DNA from 2 places in the Idiomarina sp. HB genome. Region 2 is predicted to be linked to the other one. Evidence: riboswitches for the same ligand, from Rfam matches in the RefSeq annotation. Region 2 holds a riboswitch; the other holds the start of a gene.
The links. A riboswitch is a leader RNA that binds a small molecule or an ion and turns the genes downstream of it on or off. The one in region 2 is predicted to bind thiamine pyrophosphate.
Positions count from the first base shown of each region.

Region 1: it holds a riboswitch for thiamine pyrophosphate, as region 2 does, so the genes downstream of both, thiC (phosphomethylpyrimidine synthase ThiC) here and VBY75_RS12235 (TonB-dependent receptor) in region 2, are expected to answer to the same signal.

Region 1 is NZ_JAYLVU010000001.1:355,547-359,106, forward strand. It holds gene thiE (thiamine phosphate synthase) at 1-504, opposite strand, end outside; gene thiC (phosphomethylpyrimidine synthase ThiC) at 501-2,204, opposite strand; TPP riboswitch at 2,288-2,406, opposite strand; gene VBY75_RS01840 (SCO family protein) at 2,450-3,076, opposite strand; gene VBY75_RS01845 (formylglycine-generating enzyme family protein) at 3,069-3,560, opposite strand, start outside.
Region 2 is NZ_JAYLVU010000004.1:246,660-250,219, forward strand. It holds gene ubiD (4-hydroxy-3-polyprenylbenzoate decarboxylase) at 1-1,297, shown strand, start outside; gene fre (NAD(P)H-flavin reductase) at 1,298-1,999, shown strand; TPP riboswitch at 2,050-2,148, shown strand; gene VBY75_RS12235 (TonB-dependent receptor) at 2,201-3,560, shown strand, end outside.

The DNA.
Region 1 (3,560 bases), on a different contig from region 2:
AAAGAGTTTTTCGGCGGCGCGACACATTGAGTTTTCATCAATAACTTCTACGCCGCTCAACCAACTGAGCTCATCCAAATTCGGTGTCATAATATCAACCAGTGGGAGCAACTCCGTACAGTGTTCCGGGAGCAGCTCTGACAGCCTATCCTGCTGAGTGCTGACAACGACCGGATCCCAAACCACGAAAGGTCGGGGAAGGGTATCAGGCCATTGCTTTAAAAAGTCAGCCACACACTGAAGCTGTTGCACATTACTAAGCAACCCAATTTTTATCGCAGCAGACGGCATGTCCTGTTGCAGGCATTCCAACTGCTGACGAATGGCGTCAGCAGCTAAAGGGAATAGCCCGGTGGTTTCAACAGAGTTTTGGGCGGTAATTGTGGTTATGACACTGCAGCCATGCACGTTCAGACTACGGAACGTGTGCAAGTCCGCCTGAATGCCTGCGCCACCGCCGCTGTCGGAACCTGCGATGGTCCATACGACAGGTACCGACATCATTCTGCTCCTTCGGTCGCCGCATCTTTTACTTTTACATCAATGCGAGTGTCCGGATTGTATTGACGCACCTCGTGAGAAATTTTCATGGAGCAGAACTTAGGACCGCACATGGAGCAAAACTGCGCGGTTTTGTTCGAATCCTGCGGCAGCGTTTCGTCGTGATAGCTGCGGGCAGTTACAGGATCCAACGCCAGGTTAAACTGATCCTCCCAGCGAAACTCAAAGCGGGCTTTTGACATAGCGTCATCCCGCGCCTGAGCACCCGGGTGACCTTTGGCTAAATCGGCGGCATGAGCAGCTATCTTGTAGGCGATCATCCCTTGTTTAACATCTTCTTTATTAGGCAGACCTAAGTGTTCTTTCGGTGTTACGTAGCAGAGCATGGCACAGCCAAAAGCGCCGATCATGGCAGCACCAATACCTGAAGTAATATGGTCGTAACCGGGGGCGATATCGGTGGTTAGCGGCCCTAAGGTATAGAACGGCGCGCCATGACAATGCTTTAACTGCTCATCCATATTTTCCTGAATTTTATGCATGGGCACATGGCCTGGGCCTTCTATCATCACCTGCACATCGTATTCCCAGGCTATTTGAGTCAACTCGCCGAGTACCCGAAGTTCTGCGAACTGAGCTTCATCGTTAGCGTCGGCTATTGATCCGGGGCGCAGGCCGTCACCTAAAGACAGTGATATGTCATATTTCGCACAAATTTTGCAGATATCCCGGAAGTGCTGGTAAAGAAAGCTCTCTTGCTGGTGCGCCATACACCATTTCGCCATAATTGAACCGCCGCGCGAAACAATGCCGGTAACCCGCTTTGCGGTCAGTTTAATGAAGTCGTGCAGTACGCCGGCGTGAATCGTAAAGTAGTCGACTCCTTGCTCAGCCTGTTCCAGCAGTACGTCTTTAAATACTGGCCAGTTCAGATCCTCGGCAATGCCATTGACGCGCTCTAGTGCCTGGTAAATGGGGACAGTACCAATAGGGACTGGACTGTTGCGTAAGATCCATTCCCGAGTTTGGTGAATATTACGGCCGGTCGATAAGTCCATAACGGTATCAGCGCCCCAGCGCGTGGCCCATACCAGCTTCTCAACTTCTTCTTCAATGGACGAACTGACCGAGGAATTACCGATATTGGCGTTCACTTTCACTAAAAAGTTGCGTCCAATGATCATTGGTTCTGATTCGGGATGATGGGTATTAACGGGTATAATTGCGCGCCCACTGGCAACTTCATCGCGAACAAACTCGGGCGTTATGGGGTTTTCCAGATGCTCCCGACCCATATTCTCGCGCAGTGCAATGAACTCCATCTCCGGAGTAACGATGCCACGCCGGGCGTAGGCCAGTTGAGTAATACCGTGATTGTTTTGTTGACTCTCGCGGTGTCGTTGCTGAATCCAGTTCTCACGAACCTTTTTCAAACCCGCTTTAACGTCAATTGTAGCGTCCGGGTCACCGTAGACACTGGAGGTATCATACACATCCACCGGTTCGTTAGGTGGTAACTTAACGCCAGGCGTGGGCTGGTGCAAAGTTTCGCTTAGATGAATGCGGCGAAAGGGCACCTGGATATCGTTAGTGCCGGACAGAAATTCACGGCTGGAATTAGGGTAATAATGCCCGGAAAGTGAGGATAAAAAAGATTCAGCCTGTTGGCGGTTTAAACGGTTATTCGATGGTGCAGTTGACATAGCATTCTCTCATTTTGTTGATGTTAGAGATGCTTGTCAGGAGTGTTGAAAGGAACACCAGCGCAGAAACGACGGTTGTGTCATGCTGGTGCTCTCTTGTTCCCTTCGCAGGTATTAGCCTGATCAGGTTCAACGGATCCCGCAATTGCGGTCTCAGCCGACTACTTACTCAATAAAGTAACCGGCACTCCGACAAGATTCTTTTTTAGTGGAACAAAATCTTAGAGCGAATGCAACCGCCGTTATTATCTAACCAGTTTAGTGACAACTTTTGCAGGCTTATCCATCGGCTGGCTTAAGCCCTCTATACGCTCAGCAATAACCCCTTGCTTATCGAGAATGGTGATCAAATTGCTGTGATCAAAATCACCGTCGGGACGTTGGCGATATCTCACTCCAAGTACTGTAGCAAGTGTTCTGATGTCCTGCTCTGAACCGTTCAGAAACAGCCAGTTGTCGTTGTTAAGCTTATATTGCTTAACGTAGTCGGCTAGTGCCTCGGGTGTATCGCGATTAGTGTCGAAGCTCACCATAACAAGCTTAACGTGCTTTTGGGTATCTTCGTCCAGCTTGCTGTATAAGCGTTTTACGTCATGAACCAACACCGGGCAGGCGGTGGTGCAACTGCCGTAAATCATCGAAATAATTACCGGTGTTCCTTCAAGCTCAGACAGTTTTAACTCATTTTTTTGATGTGTCTTCCAGGACGCATCAATTTGGTATACCGACTGGGAGTGAGACACTTCTGCCGCATTCATTGTTGTGTGATTGCTATGGTCACCGTGCTTATTGTGGTGTGAATGATCTTGCGCCATTAACTGCGCAGAGAACACCAATGAAGCCAGAGCAGTAAGTTGAAAGAATTTATTCATGGTCGTTCTCCAGGTCGTATGCGCAGCGGAATCCCATAGTGCTGGTTGCACTTTGAGGAGCGTAATCACTGCGAGACTGATAACGGAAAAATGTGGCGTAATTGGAGTTGGTGAAACTGGACATAAAGCGCGCTCCGTCGCCACAAGAACCGGAGAGCAAATCGACATCATCGCCGTTACTTAATAATAATTGATAGTCGTTCACCCATTCGTTGACGCGGTCGTGCATATGCATCAGTTGGTCTGCGTTTGGATCAACAGTTTGTTGTTTACTCGTGTGTGGCTGGCTATACCAGGCAAACAGTTTGCGTGCGTAGTCATTGTCACTAATGTTTTGCTGTTGCCGATATAGCACAGAAGCATATTCCCACTCATTAAGACTGGGCAACCGACCACCTTGAGCGGCGCAGTATTCTCGTGCGGCAAACCAGGAAACATAAGTCACAGGTTCGTTTTCTCTATCCTCTGCAATAGCGGTGTTCCC
Region 2 (3,560 bases):
ATTAGCTAACCTGTTTGGTACGCCAGAGCGGGTGGCTTTAGGTATGGGGCAGGAATCGGTGACCGCTTTACGGGATGTCGGTAAGTTACTGGCGTTTTTAAAAGAGCCGGAGCCACCTAAAGGCTTTCGTGACGCACTGAATTTACTGCCTAAGTACAAAAAAGTGCTGAGTATGTCGCCGAAAAGCATTAAAAAGGCGCCGTGTCAGCAAGTGGTCATGAGTGGCGATGACGTTGACTTAACTAAGTTGCCGATTCAGCATTGTTGGCCGGGTGATGTAGCGCCGTTAGTGACCTGGGGTCTTACGGTAACTCGAGGGCCACATAAAGAGCGCCAGAACTTAGGCATTTATCGCCAGCAACTTTTGGGGCCGAATAAGCTTATTATGCGCTGGTTGTCGCATCGCGGCGGCGCGTTGGATTTCCAGGAGTGGTGTCAGCAGCATCCGGGTGAAAAATTCCCTGTGTCGGTAGCCTTAGGTGCTGATCCTGCGACCATTTTAGGTGCAGTAACACCGGTGCCGGACAGCTTGTCTGAATATGCTTTTGCCGGGCTGCTGCGCGACAGCAAAACCGAAGTGACGCAATGCATCAGTAATGAACTACAAGTACCGGCGCATGCAGAAATCATTCTTGAAGGTTACATCGAGCCGGGCGAAATGGCGCCGGAAGGGCCTTATGGCGACCATACCGGGTATTACAACGAAGTGGATGAGTTCCCGGTATTCACCGTGACTCATGTGACTCATCGTAAAGACCCAATTTATCACAGCACTTATACCGGACGTCCGCCGGACGAACCTGCGGTGCTGGGCGTTGCTTTAAATGAAGTTTTTATTCCGTTGCTGCAAAAACAGTTTCCTGAAATTGTCGATTTTTATTTGCCACCGGAAGGCTGTTCGTACCGTTTAGCAGTAGTCACTATGAAGAAGCAGTACCCGGGCCACGCCAAGCGCGTGATGATGGGGGTCTGGTCGTTCCTTCGTCAGTTTATGTACACCAAGTTTGTGATTGTGTGCGACGACGATGTGAATGCGCGAGACTGGAAAGATGTGATTTGGGCCATGACGACCCGAATGGATCCGGCACGCGACACTACCTTGGTTGAAAACACGCCAATTGATTACCTCGACTTTGCCTCTCCGGTGTCTGGTCTTGGATCAAAAATGGGTATGGATGCAACCAATAAGTGGCAAGGCGAAACCGACCGCGAATGGGGCGAGCCTATTGTCATGAGTGATGATGTTAAGCAACGTGTCGACCAGCTTTGGGACGAATTGAACATTATGGAGTCGTGAATGAGTCAACAAATGACCTGTAAAGCCGATATTTCGCGCCAGTTAGCGGACGCTGTTTGGGAAGTGCGTTTGCAACTGCCGCAACCGGTTAAATTTAAAGCAGGCCAATATCTGATGGTAGTCATGGGTGAAAGAGACAAACGGCCTTTTAGCATTGCTTCATGTCCTTCAGATAAAAGTGAGTGGTTACTTCATGTTGGTGCTACGCCGGATAACAGCTACGCAATGGAAGTTTTGGATAAAGTGCGCGCCGACGGGGAACTAGAGATTGATGCACCGGATGGTAGTGCCTTTTATCGTCAGGAAAGTACCCAGCCTGCGGTTTTAATTGCCGGTGGTACAGGGTTTTCTTATGCTTACTCTATTTTGCAGCAGCATTTACGCTTGTCACCAGAGCGCTCACTAAGCCTTTATTGGGGAGCAAAAAGCCTAAGCGACCTGTATTTGCATGACGAATTGGAACGTTTAGCAGGCCAGTACGAACATTTCGATTATCATCCGGTGGTCGAAGACGCGGATAACGACTGGTCTTATTCAATTGGCTTAGTACATCATGCGGTTATGGCGAGACAGAAAAACTTGCCGGACTGTGAGGTCTATATGGCTGGACGTTTTGAGATGGTGCGCGTTATCCGCGACGACTTTGTGGCTAAAGGCGTGCCGTTAGAGAATCTTTACGGCGATGCCCTGTCCTTCATTTAATTGTACTGAAAGTAAATTTGTTTAACGAATAAGCTGCGTTATACTGACGCCGCTTTACCAAGGGGTGCCGGCAACGGCTGAGATGCATTAGCGAACCCTTAAAACCTGATCCGGTTAATACTGGCGTAGGGATGGTAGAAAACCCGTCTAATACAGCCTTACCGGATCGTTTCTGACTCTGTTGTTTTGAGGAAATGATCCATGAAAATAATCCATTCATACCTGGCAGCCAGCATAACTACTGCGCTATTCACGTCACCTGTATTTGCTGATGTTGCAGAAGACACTCAAGATACGCAAGACATAGAAATTATTGAAGTGAGTGGTGACTTTCACCGCCGTACCTTAAATGAAACCACCAGCAGTGTTTCTATTATCGATAAAGACGCCATGCAGCAGCGTCACTCTCAGCATTTACAGGACACCCTGAATAGCTTTGCCAACGTAAACTTCTCAGGTGGTACCTCCACGGCTCGTTTCATTCAAATTCGTGGTATTGGCGAGCGTTCTCAGTTTGTTGATCCGGTGACACCGTCTGTCGGCTTATTGATTGATGGCATTGATTACAGCGGACTAGGCAGTGCCGCATCGCTTTTCGATATTAATCAGGTCGAAGTTTTCCGTGGTCCGCAAAGTGGTCGCTTTGGAGTGAATGCGATGGCCGGCTTATTGTTGCTTGATAGCACGGCACCGAGCAGCGATTTCAACGGTGAATTTCAGTTATCGGCGGGAAATTATTCTGAAGCCATGGGTGGTTTAGCCATGGGCGGTAGCCTGGGAGTATTGGGTAACGCGCGTTTCTCAGTCAGTCAGTTCCAGCAAGACGGCTATATGGAAAATACTTACCTGGATAGGGATGACACTGAACAGCGCGATGAGTTAAGTGCCCGCTTACTGCTCGATACTGAGCTTAGCAAAGACTGGTTACTGCAGACGGTTCTGCATTATAACGATGTCGATAATGGTTACGACGCTTTCAGTCTGGATAACACGCGCGAGACTCTGTCTGATGAGCCGGGTTTTGACCGTTTAGAAAGTCAGGCGCTGCGTTTGCAGTTGAGTTACCTGGGCTTTGATAACAGCCGACTGGAAATGTCCGTTAACCAGCTAGATGCCGACACGGGTTATGCCTACGATGAAGACTGGACTTACGAAGGTATCGCTCCGGGCTGGGAATATTCTTCTTTTGACGCGTACTTCCGTGAACGTGACGACAAAACAGCCGAAGTTCGCTGGCTTTCAGATGATCCTGAAGCTCTTTTGGGCATTGACAGTGAATGGGTCCTGGGCCTGTATTACTACGATAAGTCGGTACAGTTAACCCGCGATTACTTTAATTGGGATTTAGGCGTGCCGGCCATTTTTGAAAGCGATTATGACAGCAAGCACGGTGCGTTGTACGGCGAGTTGACCCAACATTGGACTGACCGTGTTAGCACCATTACCGGTTTGCGGGTTGAGCGTTATAACAATGACTATCTGGACAGTCGGGGCGTCACGGCAGAACCAGAAGACACTATGGTTGGCGGGAATTTCAGTCTGCGCTACCAAGCTTCCGATG